2 regions of the Marmoricola sp. URHA0025 HA25 genome follow, and region 2 is predicted to be linked to the other one. Evidence: predicted binding sites of a transcription regulator. Region 2 holds the regulator's gene; the other holds the start of a gene.
What was found. Region 2 encodes HrcA, which represses chaperone genes, less so after heat shock. Its sites were predicted from a motif close to TTGGCACTCGNNNNNNNCGAGTGCCAA; they were not measured.
Positions count from the first base shown of each region.

Region 1: a site for HrcA is predicted at 9,104-9,130, ahead of groES (co-chaperone GroES). Genes of this name have one in related genera too.

Region 1 covers NZ_JBSSCD010000001.1:587,298-598,998, forward strand. The annotation lists gene ACVW00_RS02780 (hypothetical protein) at 1-1,018, opposite strand, end outside; gene ACVW00_RS02785 (SigE family RNA polymerase sigma factor) at 1,018-1,530, opposite strand; gene ACVW00_RS02790 (hypothetical protein) at 1,651-2,901, opposite strand; gene ACVW00_RS02795 (SigE family RNA polymerase sigma factor) at 2,898-3,458, opposite strand; gene ACVW00_RS02800 (glycoside hydrolase family 16 protein) at 3,631-4,818, shown strand; gene ACVW00_RS02805 (ArsR/SmtB family transcription factor) at 4,900-5,274, shown strand; gene ACVW00_RS02810 (SRPBCC family protein) at 5,271-5,798, shown strand; gene ACVW00_RS02815 (glycoside hydrolase family 16 protein) at 5,913-6,800, shown strand; gene ACVW00_RS02820 (IS481 family transposase) at 6,828-7,784, opposite strand; gene ACVW00_RS02825 (class I SAM-dependent methyltransferase) at 7,890-9,056, opposite strand; gene groES (co-chaperone GroES) at 9,264-9,557, shown strand; gene groL (chaperonin GroEL) at 9,630-11,249, shown strand; gene ACVW00_RS02840 (hypothetical protein) at 11,357-11,701, opposite strand, start outside.
Region 2 covers NZ_JBSSCD010000001.1:1,522,013-1,533,713, reverse strand. The annotation lists gene ACVW00_RS07490 (GAF and ANTAR domain-containing protein) at 1-323, opposite strand, end outside; gene ACVW00_RS07485 (GAF and ANTAR domain-containing protein) at 320-1,006, opposite strand; gene ACVW00_RS07480 (16S rRNA (uracil(1498)-N(3))-methyltransferase) at 1,512-2,252, opposite strand; gene dnaJ (molecular chaperone DnaJ) at 2,277-3,434, opposite strand; gene hrcA (heat-inducible transcriptional repressor HrcA) at 3,445-4,467, opposite strand; gene ACVW00_RS07465 (MBL fold metallo-hydrolase) at 4,565-5,425, shown strand; gene ACVW00_RS07460 (DUF1707 SHOCT-like domain-containing protein) at 5,431-5,820, opposite strand; gene ACVW00_RS07455 (PadR family transcriptional regulator) at 5,826-6,518, opposite strand; gene ACVW00_RS07450 (DUF3097 domain-containing protein) at 6,676-7,530, shown strand; gene ACVW00_RS07445 (TM2 domain-containing protein) at 7,699-8,064, opposite strand; gene hemW (radical SAM family heme chaperone HemW) at 8,085-9,287, opposite strand; gene ACVW00_RS07435 (AMP-dependent synthetase/ligase) at 9,341-11,170, opposite strand; gene ACVW00_RS07430 (MOSC domain-containing protein) at 11,224-11,701, opposite strand, start outside.

The sequences.
Region 1 (11,701 bases), 930 kb from region 2:
CCCCGGGGGACGTCTGGTAGCGCGTCCGCACCTTGCCCGACGTACTGTCTCGCACCACGATGCCGTTCCAGCGCCCGTCACTGCCCCGGTGCTCGAGCACCAAGGCCGATCCGTCGGGGTTGAAGCTGTCCGGCGTCTCCCGCACACACGGCCACGAGCTCGTCACCTGGAGGGTGCGCGACGTGCCGGCCGGCAGATCGGGCACGCGAAAGACCTTGGTCGGGCAGCCCTCGGTCGTGTAGCCGGCCAGCAGTCGTCGCTCGCTGTCGACCGCGAGCACCATGGTCATCCCCGGGATCGCGACCGTGCAGGAGGCACCGCACGACATCGCCACACCCCCGGTGTCGGCGTCGACGCGGTAGACGAGGTCGTCTCCGAGGTAGCCGACGGGTCTCGGCCGGTCCAGGGCGGCGGGCACACTGGTGTCGGCTCCTCCGCCGGCGTCCGAGGTCGGGCCGGACACGAAGGCACCGCCATCGGTCTTCGGCGACCACCAGGTGACCCGGCTCCCGTCGGCGCTGACCACGGGTCCGTTGCCCGCGCCGCGCGAGACGACGCTGCCGTCCGCACCGACCACGACGACCTCGTCGGCGACGTTGTTGCTGGTGCCGGCGACCACGCCGCCCCGGTACGGCGCGAACCGTGTCCACTCCCCGTCCGGGAGGGTGAGCGTCCGCCCACCCTCGAGGTGCACGGTCGACCCGAATCGCCAGTCGATCCGGGGCGCGTCTCCCTGCGAGAGCTTCTCCAGCGCGCTGGGAGCCGCGGTGGTCGCCGTGCTCGAGGGAGAAGGCGTCGGACCCACGGGGCGCGCCGCGTCGTCGTGCGGCTGCAGCGCCAGGAAGGTGGGCACAGCTGCAGCCACCACCGCGGCAGCGACGGCTCCCACCGCGGTGACCCGTCGGCGCGCGCGGATGCGGTGCGCCCGGGCCTCGACCTGGTGGAGGTCCGACGGCAGGACGTCGAAGGTCTGCACCTTGTCCTTGAGCATCCTGGACAGCTCACCCTGCTCGGTCATCACGCCTCCTCCTGCGACAGCCCGGCCTGACCGGGGATCCGGGCGCGCAACGACGAGAGCGCACGCGACGTGGACGACTTCACGGTGCCGACCGAGATGCCCAGCGTCTCGGCGGTCTCGGCCTCGCTGAGCTCCTCGTAGTAGCGCAGCACGATCACCATCCGCTGCCGCGCCGGGAGACTGCCCACGAACTGCCACAGCGCCTCGCGGCGACCGTCCCATTCGGCCGCTGGCCTCGCCGTCTCCGGCGGCTCCGCGGTCACGTGCTCCCGGCGTCGCCAGGGCCGCCGCCACAGGGACCGGTACTCGTTGAGCAACGTGCGCCGCGCATACGAGTCGAGGTGCTCGCGGTCGGCCAGGCGGTCCCAGGCGAGGTACATCTTCGCCAGGGTCGCCTGGACGACGTCCTCGGCAGTGTGGGTGTCACCCGTGAGCAGGCAGGCGGTCCGCAGGAGCATGGTCTGTCGCTGGGCCATCCACTCGGCGAAGTCGGTGCGGGACGGTCCTGTCACGTCCGACCTCGCTTTCCGGGCGTCAGCCAGCGTGCGATCGAACCCCATGGTCGTCCCCGGACGCTTCTGCACGACCACTACACGCCGCCGGGGCCGGAAAGGTTGCTCCGGCCGCCGGCGTCACGGCGTCGGGAGCACGAACGGCGACACGTAGGGGTCGGTGCCGTCGACCGGGCTCATGGCGTACTCCCGACGGCCGTCCATCCCGACCCGGAGCACCGCCCACCTGTTGCCCTCGCTCACGGTCGCCACCACGTGGCTCGCGTCCTCCCACTGCACGTCGTAGACCGAAGCACCCTCCGCCGTCGTCAGGTCCAGCACCGGCTTGCCGCTGTCGGCGTCGAGCACCGCAAGCCGGGTGTCGCCGGCGCCGTCCGCCTGGGCCGACCCTGCGAGCACCAGCTGGCCGTCCGGCGAGAACGCCTTCAGCGCATAGGTGCAGGTCTTCCACTGCTGGTCGTCACCCTGGTCCAGCGCGGCCCAGCACGACCCGTCGTTGCTGGACGACAGCTGCCCGATGGCGGCACCGGCTGCCGTCAGGCCGGTCAGCTTGATCAGCTGCGGCTTGACGAGCACGGGCTCCTGGTGCGGTGCCACCGCCCAGATCTCGTGGGTCGCGTCGGTCGTGTCGACGTAGATCGTGCAGCCGACCTCCTCGGACCGTCCCGAGCAGTTCTCGCCGGTCACGGCCGCCACCGAGAATCGACCCGCACCGCCGTGCGGTGAGGCTGCGCCGGCCAGGTGGGCGACCTCGAAGTAGCGCGAACCGCCGTCCTGGACGGCCATCACGGTGCCGTCCGGCTCGACGAACGCCGCCACGTTGCCCTCAGGAGACACTGCGAACCCGCCCGCCACCGGCCAGGACTGCTCGAGCGTGCCGCCCTCTGCGTAGATGAAGTAGGCGGTCTGGTCGCCGTCGCCGGTCCCCATCGCCACCATCGCGCCGCCCTCCAGAGCGGCTGCGCGGATGACCTGGCCATGGAGTCCGGACAGCCCGTTGGCCGCCACCGGCAGCTGCCAGGTGCCGTCCTGCGCGTATCCATGGGCAGGGGGCGCACCGGTCTTCAGGTCGCCGAGGGTCAGCGCCCCGTCGTCACTCTGCACGGGGTGCGCAGGCGTGACCGGATCGGTCGTTCGGTCGCGGTCGAGCGCGACGAGCCCGGTGGGCACGGCGACGGCGAGCACCACGGCAGCCATCACCAGGCTCGCCCGCATCCGGCGACCGCGCTTGATCTCGCCCGCGCGGTCGAGCACCTGGCTGAGGTCCAGCCGGGCACCGCCGAGGCGGTCGAACTGGTCCGCCTTCTGCTCGAGGTGGCGGGTGAGCTCACCGTCGGGGAAGCGCGGGCTGCTCTTCATCGGTCCGTTCATCGGTGGGCCTCCCAGCCGGTGAGGTCGTCGCGGTCCCCGAGGTGCAGGCGCAAGGTGTCGAGGGCGCGACTGGCCTGGGACTTCACCGTCCCGACGGTCACGCCGAGCGCGTCGGCGGTCTCCTTCTCGGAGAGCTGTTCGTAGTAGCGCAGCACGACCACCGCGCGCTGGCGCTCGGGCAGTGCGCGCACGGCGGTCCAGAGCGCGTCGCCGACGCCGTCGTACTCCCGGGCGGCGGTCGGTACGTCGTACGCACTGGTGTCGCTGACCACCTCGCGGTGCCGCCACAACCGCCGCCAGGTCGACGTGTGCTCGTTGACGATGATCTTGCGGACGTAGGCGTCGATCGACGGTGCGTCGGAGACCCGGTCCCAGGCGAGGTAGAGCTTGGCCAAGGCGGTCTGGACGAGGTCCTCCGCCGCGTGGACGTCGCCGGTCAGCAGGTACGCGGTGCGGAGCAGCCGGGTCTGGCGGGCGAGCATCCACGACTCGAAGTCCGCCCGGGCATGGGCAGCGCGGTCGTCCACGGGCAGCTCCCTCGAGGTCGTGAGCATCATGCACCTCCTTCGACCGTTCCCTACGCGGCCTGCGCGGGAAAGGTTGCACGGGGCTCATGCACCTGCGATGTCCGAATTGCACAGTTTCTACCAATAAGGACCGATTCGCGATACTCTGATCGCGGGGTCGGACATGGGGGTCCGGCCGCCGTCTTCGATGGGGAGGATCGAGATGGAACTGCGCCGTGTCCCAGGTGGGGCCTCACGTACGCTGCGTCTGAAGACGCTGCTCGCGGTGGTCGTGATCGCGATCTCGTCGGGCGTCCTGCTGGGCGTCGGCGATCCCGCCACAGCGGCCTCCGCCGCGCCCTCCGTGTACGTGCAGGTGTCCGGCACGGAGACGGCGTCGGTGTCCGGGCGCACGAAGAGCGCATCGCCGCGCGTCCGCTTCGATCGGCGCGCCGGATCGCACTGGGTGCTCGTCAAGCGCATCCGCGCACACGCGCATCGCTTCGCCACCACGCTGTCGGTGGTGGCCGGCACCTCGGCGACCTTCCGGGTGACCAGTGACGGCAGCAGCCGGAAGTTCGTCGTGGCCATGCCGGCGCGGGTCGCGAAGCCGAACCCGCCGTCGCAGCCGACTCTCTACGACGCCTGCGGGGCCCGGCCACGCAAGGCCGACGGCTCGGCCTGGTCGTGCACCTTCGACGACGAGTTCAACGGCACCGAGCTCGACCGCACCAAGTGGATCCCCAACACGGTCTTCGCCACGGGGTCGGCCGACACCTACACCTGCTACCGGGACGACCCGTCGAACGTCAACGTGGCCAACGGCAGCCTGACCCTCACGCTCCTCCGGCTCGACCAGCCGGCCCCCTGCGGCGTTGCCGGAATGGGCCCGACACCGCTCCAGTCCGGGATGGTCTCCACCTGGCACCGGTTCAGCCAGCAGTACGGGCGGATCGAGGCCCGGGTGAAGAACACCGCGTCGGCGTACCCCGGCCTCGCCGAGGGCTTCTGGATGTGGCCGGACGACCGGGTGGCGTCGACGGACGTCTGGCCGACGGCCGGCGAGATCGACATCGCCGAGACCTTCTCGGTCTACCCCGACGCGATGTCCTCGACGCTGCACTACTCCGAGGACGCGAACGGGATGCGCCTGGGCTTCAACTACAACGTCTGCCAGGTGCACCGCGGCGAGTGGAACACCTACGCGCTGGAGTGGACGAGCACCCGGATCGAGTTCTTCGTGAACGGGCACAGCTGCCTGGTCAACACCTCGGGCAGCACCGCGTTCCAGAAGCCGTACACCATCATCTTCACCCAGGGGATCGGCCCGGGGGAGATGGGCAACCTGCCGGTCGCCGGGACGCCGATCCCTGCGACGTTCAAGGTCGACTACGTCCACGCGTGGCAGTGATCCCTTCTCAACCGAAGGGTTGACAAGCAGCCGCTGCCACGGCACCCTTGATCAACCAGGTGGTTGATCAAGGAGGCGATGATGCCAGCGTCCGACGACCGGCTCACGCGCGTGTTCGGTGCGCTCGCTGATCCGACCCGGCGCGACATCGTCGCTCGGCTGACCGACGGCGACGCCACGGTGAGCGAGCTGGGTGCGTCGTACGCCGTGTCCCTCCAGGCCATCTCCAAGCACCTGAAGGTGCTCGAGGAGGCCGGCCTGGTCAGTCGGAGCCGGGACGCCCAGCGCCGCCCGGTCCACCTGGAGGCGGAGGTGTTCGACCTGATGACGAAGTGGATCGAGCGCTACCGGCAACAGGCCGAGGAGCGGTACCGGCGGCTCGACGCCGTGCTGGCCGCCATGGCAGAACCCGCGACCGCTGACCAGGCGACCGACGCACAAGGAGAGGCCTCATGACGACGACGAAGCACGAGACCACGATCGAGGCGCCGCCGGGGCTGCCGTTCGTCGAGATCACCCGGGAGTTCGACGCCCCGCCGGAGCTGGTCTTCCGTGCCCACGTGGATCCGGGCCTCGCCATGCAGTGGCTCGGTCCCCGCGACATCCACAGTGTCGCCGAGCACTGGGACGCACGCACCGGCGGCAGCTGGCGCTACGTGTCCTCCCGTGGTGAGGAGACCTACCGCTTCTACGGCTCGTTCCACGAGGTCCGGCCACCGGGCCGCATCGTGCAGACCTTCACCTTCGAGGGCTGGCCCGACGGGGTGTCGCTCGACACGCTGACCCTCGAGCCGCTCGCCGACGGCCGCACCAGGCTGCGGATCACCAGCGTCCTGGACTCGCTCGAGTCGCGCGACGCGATGGTGGCCAGTGGCATGGAGAAGGGCGTCGTGGAGGGGTACGAGCAGCTCGACGAGCTGCTGGCGAGCCACGAAGTCGCTCACAGCGGCCCCACAGGCATCAGCAGCAACCAGAATTGACTCTAGTCAGGGCCCCTCTCGAGGCCCTACGCTGCCTCCTGATTCGCTGCTCGGGCCCCTCCCAGGAGACTCCCCGCAGCCCTGTCCTTCTCGGGGGAGTCGGGAGTTCGGAGCATGAGGCCGTTCAGGCTCATCTGTGTGCTGGCGCTGGTCGTGTCGATCGGGGGGTTCGCCGCACCGGCGGGCGTCGTCCCGCACGCCGAGGCGATCTCCGGGGTCTCCGCGTCCGCGGACGCGTGCGGCGCGCAGCCGCTCAAGGCCGACGGTACGCCGTGGCGGTGCACGTTCGTCGACAACTTCTCCGGCAACACCCTGGACCGGACGAAGTGGACTCCGCAGACGGTCTTCCTCACCGGCACGACCGATGTCCACGCCTGCTACCGCGACGACCCCGCGAACGTAGGTGTCCGGAACGGGTCGCTGTACCTCAACCTCCTCAGGCTGCCGGCGCCCGCACCGTGCGGGCTCGCCGGGTTCGCGCCGAGCCGCTACCAGTCGGGCTCCGTGACGACCTGGCACCAGTTCAGCCAGCAGTACGGGCGGTTCGAGGCGCGGGTCCGGAACACGGCATCGGCCTATCCCGGCCTGGCGGAGGGCTTCTGGATGTGGCCCGACGACCGGTACGGGTCCACCTCGCCGTGGCCGTACTCCGGTGAGATCGACGTCTCCGAGACGTTCTCGGTCAACCCGTCGCTGTCGGCCTCGTCGCTGCACTACTCCGCGGACGTCCTCGGGTTGCAGCAGGGCCTGAACATGGACGTCTGCAACGTGAGCCGGGGCGTCTGGAACACCTACCGGCTCGAGTGGAGCCCGACCAGGATCGAGTTCTTCGTCAACGGGCACAGCTGCCTGGTGAACACCTCGGGCGACCCGGCGTTCCAGAAGCGCTACATCATGACCTTCACCCAGGGCATCGGGCCCGACGGGATGGGCAACATGCCGGTGGCACAGACACCCGTGCCGGCGACGTACCAGGTCGACTACGTGCGGGTGTGGCAGTGAGCCGTCGGCGCTAGATGTACTTGGCCATCAGGTTGGTCGCAGACGGCTGATAGGTGGGAGTCCTCCGAGCGCGCTGTGACGGCGGCAAGTGTTGTAGTGCTCGAGCCAGGGCGCAAGAGCGGCGGCTCGCTCGTCGTTGCTGAGGAACACCTGGCGGTATGCCCACTCGGTGAGCAGGGTGCGGTTGAGGCGCTCGACCTTCCCGTTTTGCCACGGGCAGTGAGGGCGGATGAAGAGCTGTCTGATGCCGCGAACAGCACAGATCTCGCGCAACGAGTAGCGGTAGGCCCAGGCGTTGTCGGTCATCAGCTCCTCGACTGCGGTGATGCCGTGGGTCGCGAAGTAGTCCAGCGCTCGGGCCAGGAACCCAGCGCAGGTGGTGCCCTTCTCGTCTGCGTGGATCTCGGAGTAGGCAAGCCGGGAGTGGTCGTCGACCAGTGCGTGGACGTAGTCGAATCCGGGTCCATTGGTCCGGTCGCGGGGTATGCCACGGCCATGGACGCGCCAACCGCCGCCGTCGGGGATCCGGCCGAGCTTCTTCACATCCATGTGCGCCAACGCACCTGGATAGGCCCGTTCGTAGCGGACGGCGGTGGCCTTGCTGGCCCGGATCACCTCCCCGGTGATCGGATCCAACGCTGCCAGCTTCGGCACCTGATGGCGGGCCAGCACACGAGAAACCGTCCGAGCCGGGACACCGAGCTCGGCGCCGATCCAGTCGGGACCCCGTCGCTCCCGGTGCCGAACCTCGACGATCGCGGCCTCCACCGCTGGACTGGTCCTGGTCGGAGACCGATGCGGCCGTGAAGACCGGTCGCGCAAACCAGACTCACCCTCCGCGGCGAACCGGTCGAGCCAGGTCTTCACACACTTGCGCGAGACGCCCATCGCTGCCGCGATGTGGGCTTGGGGCCAACCGGCTCGATGCCGCTGAACGATCAGCAGCCGGCCTTGGAACGTGGTGCGGGCACTACTGTGGGACACGAGAACCTCCGGGTTGGAGTGGGCCTTAGACAAGCCACATCCCATTCGGGGGTTCTCACCCGTTCAAGCCGCCACGCCCGCTACCCACGTCATGGCCGGGTACAGCTAGAACGGCTCGACCAGCAGGCACACACCCTTGCCGGCCGCCCGGGTCAGGACGATCGTGGCCTCGGCGTCGCCGGCAAGGGCGAGCCGCTTGCGCAGCTCCTCCGGCACGACGGTGACGCCGCGCTTCTTGATCGTGAGCCGGCCGATCCCGCGCTCGCGCAACGCGGCCCGCAACGCCTTCTCGCGGTGCGGCAGCTCCTCGAGGACCCGGTAGGACCGCGCGAACGGCGTCCGGAACGACTGGTCGGCGACGACGTAGGCGATGTGCTCGTCGAGGAGCCACCCACCGACGCCCGCGGCCACCGCCTCGACGAGCCCGGCCCGGATCACCGCGCCGTCCGGCTCGTAGAGGTACGCCGAGACGGCGGTCCCCGCGGCGAGTCGCTCGTCCGGCAGGTCCTCGTCGGTCAGGGTGGCCAGTCCGCCGTCGCCGATGACGGTCGCGCGCCGACGGGTGCTGGCGAGGGCACCCGACCAGAGCGCGGCTTCCTTGACCTCGCCGTGATCGCTGATCCACTCGGCCTCGACATCGCCGGGCAGCACGGCGTGGGGGATGCCCGGTGCGGTCTTGACGCAGGACGTGCGCCGCAGGAGCGACTCGACGAACGCCCACGGCGGGGTCCAGTCGTCGACGGAGAACGTGCGCCCCCGCGCCGACCGGCGCGCCGGATCCGCGAACGCCACGGAGAACGGGCTCAGGTCGAGGGTCGTCGCGTCGGCCACCATCACCGCCCCACCCAGCTGAAGCGCGGCCAGGTTGGCCCGGGCCACCTCGACGCGCACCGGGTCGAGGTCCACGCCGGCGGTGGTGATGCCGGCACCTGCGAAGGCGACCAGGTCGCCGCCGATGCCACAGCCCAGGTCGACCACAGACTCGACCCGCGCGGCTCCCAGGCGGGCCGCCCGGTGCTCCGCAACCGGGGCGCGGGTGGCCTGCTCGAGGCCCTCGGGGGTGAAGTACATCAGCGCCGCGAGCTCGCCGAACTTCGCGACGGCCTTGCGGCGCAGCGATGCCTGGGTCAGTGCGGCCGCGACGTGATCGCCGTCCGCCTCACGCCGAAGCTGGGCGGCGGCCTCGAGGGGATCCTCGGACGCCGCCTCCGCGCGGTCCAGGAGGCGCTGGCCGGCGTCGGTCAGCAGCCAGCGGAAGGCGTCGAGGTCCACCGGGGCATTGTGTCGCTCTCCGGGCTCCCACGCCTGCGCGACCCCTGCTGGCACTCGATTGGGGTGAGTGCTAAGTTCTGATTGGCACTCTCCCCGTGAGTGTGCCAGCGCATGTGCTCGAGGTACGACCCCCGCGACGGCGTACCGACATCGCAGGCGCCACAACGTGAACCACCACCAACACACAGATACGCGGAGGTCGACAACGTGTCGGTCAACATCAAGCCCCTCGAGGACCGGATCGTCGTTCAGCCGATCGACGCCGAGCAGACCACGGCCTCCGGCCTGGTCATCCCGGACACCGCGAAGGAGAAGCCCCAGGAGGGCGAGGTCGTGGCGATCGGTCCGGGCCGGATCGACGACAACGGCAACCGGGTCCCGCTCGACGTCAACGTCGGGGACAAGGTCATCTACAGCAAGTACGGCGGCACCGAGGTCAAGTACGCCGGCGAGGAGTTCCTGATCCTCTCCGCGCGCGACGTGCTCGCTGTCATCTCCTGACCCATCCGGTCGTGTGCCTGAGCGCGTCGCCCGCGACGCCCTCAGGCACACAACTGCTTTCGAGAGGTACCAATGCCCAAGATTCTTGAGTTCGACGAGAGCGCCCGCCGCGCCCTCGAGCGGGGCGTCGACGCCCTGGCCAACGCCGTCAAGGTGACCCTCGGCCCGAAGGGCCGCTACGTGGTGCTCGACAAGAAGTGGGGCGCCCCGACGATCACCAACGACGGCGTCACCGTCGCCCGGGAGATCGAGCTCGACGACCCCTTCGAGAACCTCGGTGCGCAGCTCACCAAGGAGGTCGCCACCAAGACCAACGACGTCGCCGGTGACGGCACCACGACCGCGACGGTGCTGGCCCAAGCGATGGTGCACGAGGGCCTGCGCGCCGTGGCCGCGGGCGTCAACCCGATGGGCATCAAGCGCGGCATGGACGCAGCCGCCGAGGCGCTCGGCGAGGCCCTCGGCAAGGCGGCCCGCGACGTGGGCTCGGTCGAGGACATGGCCGCGGTTGCGACCGTCTCGAGCCGTGACAGCGAGATCGGCGAGCTGCTGGCCCAGGCCTTCGACAAGGTCGGCAAGGACGGGGTGATCACCGTCGAGGAGTCCAACACGATGGGCACCGAGCTCGACTTCACCGAGGGCATGCAGTTCGACAAGGGCTACCTGTCGCCGTACTTCGTCACCGACCCGGAGTCGATGGAGGCCGTCCTCGACGACCCGTACATCCTGCTTCACCAGGGCAAGATCTCGGCGATCGCCGAGTTGCTTCCGCTGCTGGAGAAGGTCATCGGTGCCGGCAAGCCGCTGTTCATCCTGGCCGAGGACGTCGAGGGCGAGGCGCTCTCCACGCTCGTGGTCAACAAGATCCGTGGCACCTTCAGTGCTGTTGCCGTCAAGGCCCCCGCGTTCGGTGACCGCCGCAAGGCGATGATGCAGGACATCGCGATCCTCACCGGCGGCCAGGTCATCGCTCCGGAGGTCGGGCTCAAGCTCGACCAGGTCGGGCTCGACGTGCTCGGCACCGCCCGGCGCGTGGTGGTCACCAAGGACAACACCACGATCGTCGAGGGTGGCGGCGACTCCGCGGCCGTTGCCGGCCGGGTCAACCAGATCAAGGCCGAGGTCGAGGCGACCGACTCCGACTGGGACCGGGAGAAGCTGCAGGAGCGGCTCGCGAAGCTCGCCGGTGGTGTGTGCGTGGTCAAGGTCGGCGCCGCCACCGAGGTGGAGCTGAAGGAGAAGAAGCACCGCATCGAGGACGCCGTCTCCGCGACGCGCGCCGCGATCGAGGAGGGCATCGTCGCCGGCGGCGGCTCCGCACTGATCCACGCGGCAGCAGCGCTCGAGGGCGACCTCGGTCTCTCCGGCGACGAGGCCATCGGCGTGCGCATCGTCCGCAAGTCGGTCGATGAGCCGCTGCGGTGGATCGCCGAGAACGGTGGGCTGAACGGCTACGTCATCGTCGCCAAGGTCCGTGAGGCGGGCGAGGGCACCGGCTTCAACGCGGCGACCGAGGAGTACGGCGACCTGGTCGCCCAGGGCGTCCTTGACCCGGTCAAGGTCACCCGCTCGGCGCTCACCAACGCGACCTCCATCGCGGGCATGCTGCTCACCACGGAGACGCTCATCGTGGACAAGCCCGAGGACGATGAGCCCGCGGCCGCCGGCCATGGGCACGGGCACGGTCACTGATCGGAAATTCACTACTTCCGTAGTGAAACTGCCGCTTCCCGTACGCGATCGCGTACGGGAAGCGGCAGTTCTGTTCGGGGAGCGGTACGCCGATCCCGCGGGTCGTCCTACTCGTCGACGTCCGCGAGCAGGCGCTCGGGCGGCCTGGGTGCCGAGTCGACGACGCCTGACTCGAAGCTGAGGGTCTGCACCGGCTCGTCGGGTCCGACCCAGCTCTTCGTCCGCGCGGGATGCGTGCGGATCCCGAGGAATGCGCCGTCGGCCGGGTCGAAGACGAAATCGGGTCCGTGCTCGCTGTCGATGCCCAGTGCCACGCCGGCCTTGCCCGCGATGTCGGCGCTGCGATCGACGACGCGCACGCCTTCCACGGTGGCGATCGTCCGGAGCACCTCGGCGGCGACGACGTCCGGCGTCTGCGGGTCGGAGAGCAGCCAGAACGCCGCGGTCCACAG
Region 2 (11,701 bases):
ACCTGCCCGAGATCGGTGACCGAGACCGGCTCACCGGTCTCGACCGCCTCGAGGCAGGGACCCGAGCGACTCTCGAGCTGGAAGACCTCCATCAGGTAGGACGCCTCGTTGGAGCTGGCGACCACCTCCAGGTGCCGGTCGCGGTTGACCAGGAGGATGGCAGCGGCGTCGACGCCGATGAGCGTCACGCAGTCCGCGACCAGGCGGTCGAGCAGCTCGACGACGTCGAAGTCGTCGACCAGGGTGTCGGCGAGCGCCACGAAGCTCTGGGCCACCAGGGCGGCCTGCCTGCTCGTGTCGTGGTTCTCCTGGCTCTCATTCATGGGCCATCCCCGCCTTTCCGAACCTCTGCCTCCCCGAAACGCCGCTGTCCCGAGATCACGTCAGCGGCAACGTGCGTGACTTGCCGGTCCTCGCTGAAGGCCACCGAGCGAAGCAGCATCAGCGCCTCCTCGATGGTGATTCCCGCCTGCTGCATGACCATCCCGGCTGCCTGGTGGACCGTCATCCGCAGGCCGGATCCGATGCTGTCGCCGGCACGCGGGTCGACCAGGGCCAGACCGATCAGCTCGGTGATGTCGGTCGCGTGCCGGTGCTGCTCGCTGGTGAGGCGAGTGGGCGCTCGTGAGTACAGCCCCACGGTCCCCAAGGCCTTGTCGTCGATCATGATCGGGTACGCCTGGATCGCGCGGACGCCGGCCGTGACCGCCTCGACGGCGAACAGCGGCCACCGATGCAAGGACACCCTGCTCTCCAGGTCGTCGGCGGCGGTCGGGAGCCCCGACTCGACCGCATCGACGCCGGGGCCCTGCCCGAGCGCGAACTCGAGCTCCGCCACGCGCTCGGCAACCTCGTCGGTGGCCAGGAGGAGCTCGAGGCTCGCGAATGCGTTCGCCCAGGTGACCGTCATCGCCTGGACCCCCGTCCGGAGCACGCCGATGCGGCAGAAGTCGGCGAGGCGGCGCAGACCGTCCGGATCCGAGATCGCCGCCTCATCCCCCCACATGCCGCAGCCCGTCCCCCGCACCTCCTGGACGGCCACTCCACGGTTCCGGCCGCTTCGAACTCTACGCCTGTTTGCGCCCGAACCACGTCGCAACGAGGTCTGTCGCGGATCCGAAGTCGGGTGTAGGTTCGAGGTGACGTCCCAGGCCAGCACCGGATGGGCGTCGACGGCCCGGACCCCGCCGCTCTCAGTGAGAATGCGATGGGGGACGTCGTGGCAGACCGAGGTGACGCAGTCAGACGGCCTCCGTCCGCCTGCACACGCGCTGTGCGTGATCCGTCCTTGTCGTGCGCCGCCCCGGCCACCGCCGGCCGGGAGTGGTGGACGTGGCGGCCACGGAACAGGGGGCCGTGGCCACCATCGCGGAAAGGCGCATCGGCCCGGGCAGACCGCGAGCGACATCAGCGGTCGTGACCGATGCGGAGCTGCCCGGCGGGAGCTGACTCGATCCTCGATCTCCCAGGAGTCGTTCCCGTCGGGCGCTCACCCTCTGCGCCTGCTCGTCTCAGCTCCAGCGGAGCGTGCGGGCGAGCAGCGCGGACACGGCGACGACGCCGGCCGTCGAGGTGCGTAGCACCGAGGACCCGAGGCGCACCACCTCTCCCCCGGCCGCCGCGAACGCACTGAGCTCCTCGTCGGTGAGGCCGCCCTCCGGACCGACCACCACCACCACCGTCTCGACACCCTCGAGCGGCAAGGCGGCGAGCGGCACCTGGGCGGACTCGTGGAGCACCACGGCGAGGTCCGCCTCACCGAGCAGCGCGATCACCTCGTCGGTCGAGGCCGGTGCGGTCACCTCGGGCAGCCACGACCGGCGTGCCTGCTTCGACGCCGTGCGCGCGGTGCTCCGCCACTTCGACAGCGACTTCGCAGCACGGTCCCCGCGCCAGATCGCGACCGAGCGCGCGGCTGCCCAGGGGACGATCCGGTCGACGTCGATCTCGGTCAGCATCTCCACGGCGAGCTCGCCACGGTCGCCCTTCGGGATCGCCTGGACGACGGTGACGTGGGGCACCGGTCGCTCGGCGTGCCCGATCGAGTCGACCCGGACCGACAGCGTCGACCGGCCCGCCTCGGTCACCGTGCAGGTCGCAGAAGTGCCGGCGCCGTCGCTGAGCACGAGCTGCTCACCCTCGCGGATGCGCCGCACGGTGGCGGCGTGCCGGCCCTCGTCGCCGTCGAGCACGACCAGGTCGCCCTGGACTGCGCTCGTGACCGCGTCGGTGAGGAAGACCGGCAGGCTCACGACCGGGAGCCGGTCATCGGCAGCTCATCGCTGGTTGAAGGCGTCGCGGAGGCGGCCGAACATGCCCTTGTGCGCGGGCTGCATCCGGCCGTCGGGTGACTCCTCGTTGCGCAGCGCCGCGAGCTCGCGCAGGAGCTCCTCCTGCCGCTCGTCGAGCCGGGTCGGCGTCTCGACCTCCACGGTGGCGACCACGTCGCCCCGCGCCGCCGATCGCAGGCTCGGTACGCCGCGCCCGCGGAGGACCTTCTCGGTGCCGGACTGGGTGCCCGGGGCGATCTCGAGCGTCACCGAGCGCTCCACCGTCGCGTCCTCGCTGTCGAGGTCGCCCTCCAGCAGCGGCAGCTCGATGCTGGTGCCCAGCGCGGCCGCGGTCATCGGGACACTGACCCGACAGCGCAGGTCGAGGCCGTCGCGCTCGAAGATCCGGTGCGGGGCGACGTGCACCTCGACGTACAGGTCTCCGGGGGCACCGCCTCCGGGCCCGACCTCGCCCTCGCCGCTCAGCTGAACACGTGTGCCTGTGTCGACGCCCGGCGGGATCTTCACGGTGATCGCGCGCCGCGACCGCACCCGGCCGTCGCCCGCGCACTCGCGGCAGGGGTCGGGGATGATCTCGCCGTAGCCGCGGCAGGCGGCGCACGGCCGCAAGGTGCGGATCTCGCCGAGGAACGACCGCTGGACGTGCTGGACCTCGCCACGGCCGTGGCAGGTCTCGCAGGTGATCGGGCGGGAGCCCTCGGCCGCCCCGGAGCCGCGGCAGGTGGAGCACAGCACCGCCGTGTCGACCTTCAGCTCCCGGGTCGTGCCGAACGCCGCCTCGGCGAGCTCGAGGTCGATCCGCACGAGAGCGTCCTGACCGCGGCGCTGGCGCGGGCGCGGACCACGGCCGGCTGCCTGCTGGCCACCGAAGAACGCGTCCATGATGTCGGTGAACGAGAACCCGGCGCCCTGGCCGAATCCGCCGGCGCCGAACGGGTCGCCGCCGAGGTCGTAGACGCGGCGCTTCTCCGGGTCCGACAGCACCTCGTAGGCGTGCGAGACCTCCTTGAAGCGCTCCGCTGCACCCGGCTCGGAGTTCACGTCCGGGTGGTACTGCCGGGCGAGCCGGCGATAGGCCTTCTTGATCGTGTCGGCGTCCGCATCGCGGTCGACGCCGAGGATCGCGTAGGGGTCCTGGGTCACGGGGTTCAGCTCATCCTTCGTCGAGGATTGTCGAGACATAGCGTGCTACGGCGCGCACCGCAGCCATGGTGCCGGGGTAGTCCATCCGCGTCGGGCCGACGATGCCGAGGGAAGCCAGCGCCTCCTCGGCCGCGCCGTAGCCGGTCGCGACCACCGACGTCGAGGACAGCTCGTCGATGGGTCCTTCGTGGCCGATGCGCACGGTGACCTCGGCCGGCGAGGTGGCCTCGCCGAGCAGCTTGAGCAGCACGACGTGCTCCTCGAGGGCCTCCAGCATCGGCTTCACGGAGCGCTCGAAGCTGTCGCCGAAGCGGGCCAGGTTGGCGGTGCCGCCGACGACGACGCGCTGGTCGGAGCGGTGGTCGGACATCGCCTCCACCAGCGCCGCAGCCACGATGGAGTACGTCATCCGGCTCTCGGCGGTGACCTCCTCGGGAAGCCGGCCCAGGGCCGCCGCAGCGTCGGAGATGCGGACACCGCTCGCGCCTGCGTTGACCCGGCCGCGAAGGTCCGCGATGACGTCGTCGGTGAGCTCGACCGGCACCTCGATCACCCGCTGCTCGACGCGGCCGGTCGAGAGGATGAGCACCGCGAGCAGCCGTGAGGTGCTGAGTGCGACCAGTTCGACGTGGCGCACCGTGGAGCGCGCCAGCGTGGGGTACTGCACGATGGCGACCTGCTGGGTCAGCTGCGCGAGCAGCCGCACGCTGCGCTGGACGACGTCATCGAGGTCGTGCGCACCCTCGAGGAAGGTGGCGATCGCCCTCTTCTCCGCGGCCGACATCGGCTTGAGGCTGGTCAGCCGGTCGACGAAGAACCGGTAGCCCTTGTCGGTGGGGATCCGGCCGGCGCTGGTGTGCGGCTGGGCGATCAGCCCCTCCTCCTCGAGCGCGGCCATGTCGTTGCGCACCGTGGCCGGCGAGACGCCGAGGCGGTGCCGCTCGACCAGCGTCTTGCTCCCGACCGGCTCCTGGGTGGCGACATAGTCCTCGACGATCGCCCGCAGCACGGCGAGCTTGCGATCCTCGATCATGTCGACTCCTCTCGACCTCGGCTGCTGGCACTCCTGCACGCTGAGTGCCAAGTCTACTAGGCGGCGGGTCCTGCGCCGGCCTCTCTAGGGTGGCGCCATGAGCATGTTCGCCGAGGTGGCCGACCGGGTGTGGGTGGCGCGCTACGAGTGGTTCGACGTCAACGTCGGGGTGGTCGGCGGGTCGGAAGGCCTGCTGGTGGTCGACACGAACGCCTCGGAGGCCGCCGCGGGTGCCGTCCTGGCCGACCTCCGCCGGCTCTCGAGCGCTCCGCTGCTGGCTGCCGTGAACACCCACGTGCACTTCGACCACACCTTCGGCAACGGCGTCTTCGCCGCTGAGGGAGCCGAGCTCGTGGCGCACGAGGACGCAGCCGCGGACCTTCCCGAGCACGCGGCGCGGATCCGCGCCCAGGCCGCCGCCGAGGTCGACGAGGACGCGCGGTACGCCGAGCTGGTCGCCACCACGGAGGTGGTGCCGGCGCGCACGTTCTCCTCTGCGCTGACCGTCGACCTCGGCGACCGGGTCGTCGAGCTGGTGCACCCGGGCCGCGGCCACACCCGCGGGGATCTCGTCGTACGCGTGCCGGACGCCGACCTGCTGCTGGCCGGTGACCTGGTCGAGGAGTCGACGGCGCGCGCGGCGGTGCCGGGCTTCGGAAGTGACTGCTACCCGATGGACTGGCCGTCGACCCTCGACCTGGTGCTGAACCTGGTCGGCCCCGGCACCGTGGTGGTGCCGGGGCACGGAGCGCCCGTCGGCCGCGACTACGTCCAGGAGCAGCGAGCGGCGCTCGGCGTGGTCGCCGAGACGATCAGGGACCTGGCCGGGCGGGGTGTCCCGCTCGACCAGGCCCTCGATGCGGCGGAGTGGCCCTACCCGCGTGAGGCACTGGCCGACGCGGTACGCCGGGGCTACGAGCACCTCCCCCGGGCGCAGAAGCGGTTGCCGCTGATCTGAGCGCGTCACCAGTGGTAGCGGCGCCGCCGTCTCAGGAAGACGAACCCGCACGCGAAGAACGCCAGCAGCACGAACGGGATGTGGGTGAGCACGGTGAGGGCGATCAGCAGGAGCAGCACCGGCACGAACGGCACCGGCAACAAGCCGCGCCGACCCCACGGGCCCCGACGACCCCGGTTGGCGGGCCACTCGCGCTCGGTCGGCACCGACCCGAGGTCCGCGAAGATCGGGGCCAGGTCGGCGTAGGTCCTCGCCGTCCAGACCGCGTCGCTGCGCTCGTCGAACTCCTCCTTGTCGAGGCGTCCGGCGGCGTAGTGCTCACTGAGCCGTGCGATCGCCCGGTCACGGTCGGCGTCGCTCAGCCTGAGGTCGGGCCGCTGGTCGGGTCGGTACATCGTGCTCACTCCTGCTCGTCGGCTTCGGGGTCTGCGTCGTCTGCGTCGGGGCCCTCGGCGAGCAGCCCGTAGAGGCGTCGCCGCGTGTCCGCGAGGATCTGGACCGCCTTGTCGCGCTGGTCCGGTGTGCCGGTCGAGGCGACCTGGATGATCGCACCGACCGTCTGCCCGATGACCTGGCGGAGGTCGCCCGAGCCGTCCTGGGCCTCGTCGTCGTCGAAGGTGCGCCACATCTCCGCGATGTCCTCGGCGTGGGCAGCGACCCGCTCGCGACCGGCGTCGGTGAGCTGCAGGGTCTTGCGACCCGTCGCAGCGTCCTCGACCAGGCCCTCGTCCTGGAGCTGCGCGATCGTCGGGTAGACCGAGCCGGGGCTCGGCTTCCACGCGCCGTTGCTGCGCTCGGCGATCTGCTGGATCACCTGGTAGCCGTTGATCGGCTCCGCAGCGTTGGCCAGGACGTCGAGGATCGCGGTGCGGACGTCGCCCCGGCGGACCCGGGAGCGACCGCGCCCGCCGCGGCCGCCGCTGTGGCCGGCCCACTGCGGACCGAACATCTGGGCCACCCACGGCGGCGGGCCGCCCATCGGGCCGCCCCATCCGGGGCCGAAGCCGTGCCGGCCGTGTCCGCGGCCTCGGCCGCGCTGTCGTCGGACCGCTTCGAACTCCGCGGCCCAGGGGGATTCTGAGGTGGGATACATGGTGCTTCTCCTTGTTCTGGGGATCGAGGCGGCGCTTCCGATAGCGCGCCGAACTTCTCGATACGTTGACGATATATCGTGATGTTCCAGAAGTCAAGGCACAGACACGCGCCTCCTCCTCCGCGGCCCGGCAGCGCCGGGTTCGTAGCGTTGGCCGGTGACCACCGATCGCTACGGCTCCGACGTCCTGTCCGGCGACTGTCGGGCTCCCCGCAAGGGGCGCGCCGCCGAGACCGCTGCCGAGCTGGGACTGGTGGTCGAGGCGGTCGTGGACTCGGCGCAGCCCGACTTCTGCGGCGAGATCGTCAAGGTCGAGCGCGACCTGGACACCGTCACGCTGGAGGACAGAAGGAACCGCCGCCGCACCTTCCCGCTCGGCCCCGGCTTCCTGCTGGAGGGCCGGCCGGTGATCCTGGTGCCACCCGCCCGCAGCGGCCCGGCGACACCGACGCGCACGGCATCGGGGTCGCTCGCGGTCCAGGGCACCAGGGCGCGGGTCGCCCGGGCCAGCCGGATCTTCGTCGAAGGACGCCACGACGCCGAGCTGGTCGAGAAGGTCTGGGGTGCCGACCTGCGCGTCGAGGGCGTGGTCGTGGAGTACCTGGACGGCGTGGACGACCTCGCCGAGCACCTCCGCGACTTCCGGCCCGGGCCCGAGCGGCGCGTCGGCGTACTCGTCGACCACCTGGTGGCCGGCTCCAAGGAGAGCCGGATCGCCCAGTCCGTCTCGCGGTCGCCGGTCGGCAAGCACGTGCTGATCGTCGGGCACCCGTTCGTCGACATCTGGGCCGCGGTTAAGCCGCAGCGCCTCGGCAAGGACGCGTGGCCGACGATCCCGCGGACGATCGAGTGGAAGAAGGGCGTCTGCCAGAGCTTCGGGTGGCCGCACCGCGACCAGGCCGACATCGCCCGCGCCTGGCAGCACATCCTGTCGAAGGTCAGCTCGTACGCCGACCTGGAGCCGGCACTCCTGGGTCGCGTCGAGGAGCTGATCGACTTCGTGACGGGCTGAACCAACTCGCCGAGGCGGCTCACATGAAAGCCTCCAGAACGTCGAGGCGGCTCACATGAAAGAGATCTTGTTTCATCTGCGCCGCCTCGGCGCTATCCGGGCTTTCATCTGCGCCGCCTCGACGTGATCCGGGCTTTCACCTGCGCCGCCTCGACGTGATCTGGGCTTTCAGCTCCGCAGGATCCGCCCCTGCGCGTCGCGACTGTCGCTGACCAGGATCACGATCCCGTCGATGAACGGCCACAGTCCCCCGATCCCGCAGGTGAGCAGGGTGACCCCCAGCTGCCAGCCGCCGGTCTTCGAGTCCCCGATGTAGAACCGGCCGATCCCGAGCGGGAGCAGGATCTGCAGCAGGCCGGCGACGATCTTGCTCTTCTCCGAGTACGGCAGCCCGGTCCCCGGGTGGATCCCGTAGGGCGCCCAGCCCGGTTGACCAGGGGTCGCGTAGCCGGGCGCCTGCCCCGGCGGAGGCGGGGGCGCCGGTGGCAGTGGCTGCTGAGGCTGGCTCGGGTCGGGCGGCGGGACCTCGGTCATGCGCCGACCCTAGCGACGCGTCAGCCGACGAGGTCGCGAACGACGGCATCGGCCAGGAGCCGGCCCTGCAGGGTCAGGACGAGGCGGTCGTCCTCGACGATCGCGAGGCCCTCTGCCACGGGTCGGGCGACGCGGGCCGGGTCGTCGAGGACCGACAACGGCAGCCCGTCGCGCAGCCTGAGCTCGAGCAGCACGCGCTCGACCCGCTGGGTCGTGCCGTCGAGCACCTCGCGGGCGTGCGCCGGGGACAGGCCGGCCGCCAGGCGAGCGGCGTACGCGGTCGGGTGCTTGACGTTCCACCACCGAACGCCGCCCACGTGCGCGTGCGCGCCCGGCCCGATGCCCAGCCAGTTCTGAGAGGTCCAGTAGAGCTCGTTGTGCCGGCACCGCGCCTGCTCGTCGCGCGCCCAGTTGGACACCTCGTACCACTGCATGCCGGCGCGCGCGAGGACCTCGTCGGCCAGCAGGTACTTGTCGGCGAGGTCGTCCTCGTCGGGCATCGGCAGCACGCCGGAGCGGACCTGCCTGGCCAGCGCGGTGCCGTCCTCCACGATCAGCGAGTACGCCGAGACGTGGTCGGGCTCGCAGGCCAGGGCGGCATCGAGCGAACGGCGCCAGTCGCCGAGGCTCTCCCCCGGCGTGCCGTAGATCAGGTCGAGGCTGACCTGGTCGAACCCGGCCTCGCGCGCCCACGCGACCGCTTGGGGCACCCGCTCGGGGTCATGGGTGCGGTCGAGCACGGCGAGGACCGACGGGACTGCCGACTGCATCCCGAACGACAGCCGGGTGAAGCCCCCCTCGCGCAGGGCGGCAAGGCTCTCGGGCGTCACGCTGTCCGGGTTGGCCTCCGTCGTCACCTCCGCGCGATCGCGCAGCCCGAACCTCTCCCGGACCGCCCCGAGCACCGCGACCAGGTCCGCGCTCGGCAGCAGCGTCGGGGTGCCGCCCCCGAAGAAGACCGTGTCGACCTCGGGGGTGTCCGGGAGCACCTTGTCGAGCAGCTCGATCTCGCGGGCGGCCGTCTCGGCGTACGACGCCTGCGAAGCTCCTCCGCCGAGCTCGGTGGCCGTGTAGGTGTTGAAGTCGCAGTAGCCGCACCGGACCTTGCAGAACGGCACGTGCACGTACACGCCGAACAGCCGCTCGTGCAGGGTCGCCGCCGCATCGGCCGGCAGCGCGCCGTCGGCGGGAGCGACGTCACCGTCGGGCAGCGTGGAGGGCACGTACCGACCCTAGACGCGCCCGGCGCAGGCCGCTGTCGGCAGCCTCCGCTGCCTCAGGAGTACATCGAGTCGATCAGGCCCTTGTTCGTCTCCTCGACGACGTTGCGCTTGACCTTCATGGACGGTGTGAGCTCGCCGGACTCGACCGTGAGGTCGTGGTCGAGCAGCTCGAACTTCTTGATCGTCTCCCAGCGGTTCAGCTGGGCGTTCAGCTCGTCGACGTACTCCCCGACCATCTTCTTCACGTCGTCGGAGGCGACCAGCTCGGCGTACGACTTGCCGACCTGGCCGTTCTCCTCGGCCCACGTGGCCAGGGCCTCAGGGTCCAGCGTGACCAGGGCGGTGCAGTAGTTGCGCTCGGCACCGAAGACGATGAACTGGCTGGCGTAGGGGCACACCGCCTTGAACTTCGCCTCGATCGCGGGCGGGGCGATGTACTTCCCGCCCGAGGTCTTGAAGAGCTCCTTGATCCGGCCGGTGATGGTGAGGAACCCGTCGGCGTCGAGCGAGCCCTTGTCACCGCTGCGGAACCAGCCGTCCTCGGTGAAGGCGCCCGCGGTCTCCGCGGTGAGGTTGTGGTAGCCGTCCATGACGTTGGGGCCCTTGATCTGGATCTCGTCGCCCTCGCCGAGGCGGACCTGGCTGCCCGGGAAGACCTCGCCGACCGTGCCGAGCTTGTAGTGGTCGGGGTGGTTCACGAACGCGCCCGCGGAGGTCTCGGTCAGGCCGTAGCCCTCCAGGATCAGGATGCCGGCCGCGTGGAACCACTCGGCGATGTCACGGTTGAGCGCGGCCGCACCCGAGATGAAGAACCGCACGCGGCCGCCGAAGCGGTCGCGGATCTTGGAGAAGACCAGCCGGTCGAAGAGCGCGTGCTGCACCTTGAGGGGCAGGGGAACCGACTTGCCGTCCCGGGTGAGGCGGTCGACCTCGAGGCCCACCTTGAAGGCCTGGTTGAAGATCTTCTCCTTCGCACCGCCCTCCGCCGCCTGCATCGTGACGATGCGGGCGTGCGCCTTCTCGAAGATGCGCGGTGCGGCACCCATGAAGGTCGGCTTCACGATCGCCAGGTTGTCGATGATCTTGTCCACGCGGCCGTCGACCGCGGTCGCGAAGCCGCAGGCCAGCTGGGTGGAGAGCAGCACCTTGCCGAACGAGTGCGCCATCGGCAGCCACAGGAACTGCAGGTCGTCGACGGTGAGTATGTTCTGCGCCTGGATCGCGGCGCCCTCGTAGGTCCACGAGGAGTGCCGCAGCCGCACGCCCTTGGGGCGACCGGTCGTGCCGGAGGTGTAGATCAGCGTGGCCAGCTGGTCAGGCTGGATTGACTCGACCGCCTTCGAGACCGCGTCGGGCTGCGCAGCGAGGTGCTGCTCGCCGAGGTCGGCCAGGTCGTCGAGCCCGATCGTCCAGTCGCCGTCGGTGGTGCCGTCGAAGACGACCACCTTGGCGAGGTGGGGCAGCTCCGCCTTGTGCTCGCGCAGCTTCGCGACCTGGGTGTCGTCCTCGGCGAACACGATGCGGCACTCGGAGTCGGCCAGGATGTAGGCGACGTCCTCGGCCATCGTCGAGGGATAGACGGTCGTGGTGGCGCCGGCAGCGCACATCACGGCGAGGTCGGCCAGGATCCACTCGACCCGGGTGCCCGCGGCGATGCCGACCCGCTGCTCGGACTCGATGCCGAGCGCGAGCAGGCCGGCGGCCAGCTTCTCGACCCGCTCGCCGGTCTCCGCCCAGGTGATCGACGCCCAGGGGCTGTCGTCGCCGACCGGGAAGCGGTACGCCTCCGCGGAAGGGCTCTGGGCGACCCGCTCGCGGAACATCGCCGCCATGTTCGGGGACCGCTGGTCGATGAAGGTGGTGTCTCTGACGACGGGGGACATGTCGCTCGATTCTCGTCCGGAGTTACCCAAGGGCTACCAGTACGTAACCTAGATCACTCTCCCGGGCGCAGGCTACGAGCCCCGGCATCCGGGCTGGTCCGGTGGGCCGCCAGCAGGGCGCGCTCGCGCACCCAGTCCTTGAGGTCGTCGACCGCCAGCAGCCTCGGGAGCAGCCGCGGCTCGACCAGCAGTGCCCGGAACATCGTCGCGACCGAGACGTCGTGGTCGGGCCGGTCGAGCACCACGATCGGGTCGCCGGCGGTGACCGTGCCCTCCTCGAGCACCCGGAAGTACGGGCCCGGTCGCCCGGCGAGCGCGAACCGGCGTACCCAGGCGGTGGCGTCGTGGCCGGTGTGCCCCATCCAGCCCTTGAACGTGAGGCACGGGGTGCGCACGTGCGCGATCTGCAGGACCGCGGAGCCGACCCGCCAGGTCTCCCCCACCAGCGCTGCGTTGAGGTCGATGCCCTCGGTCGTGAGCTGCTCGGCGAAGTGGCCCGGAGCCAGCGGCGCCCCGAGCTCGGCCTCCCAC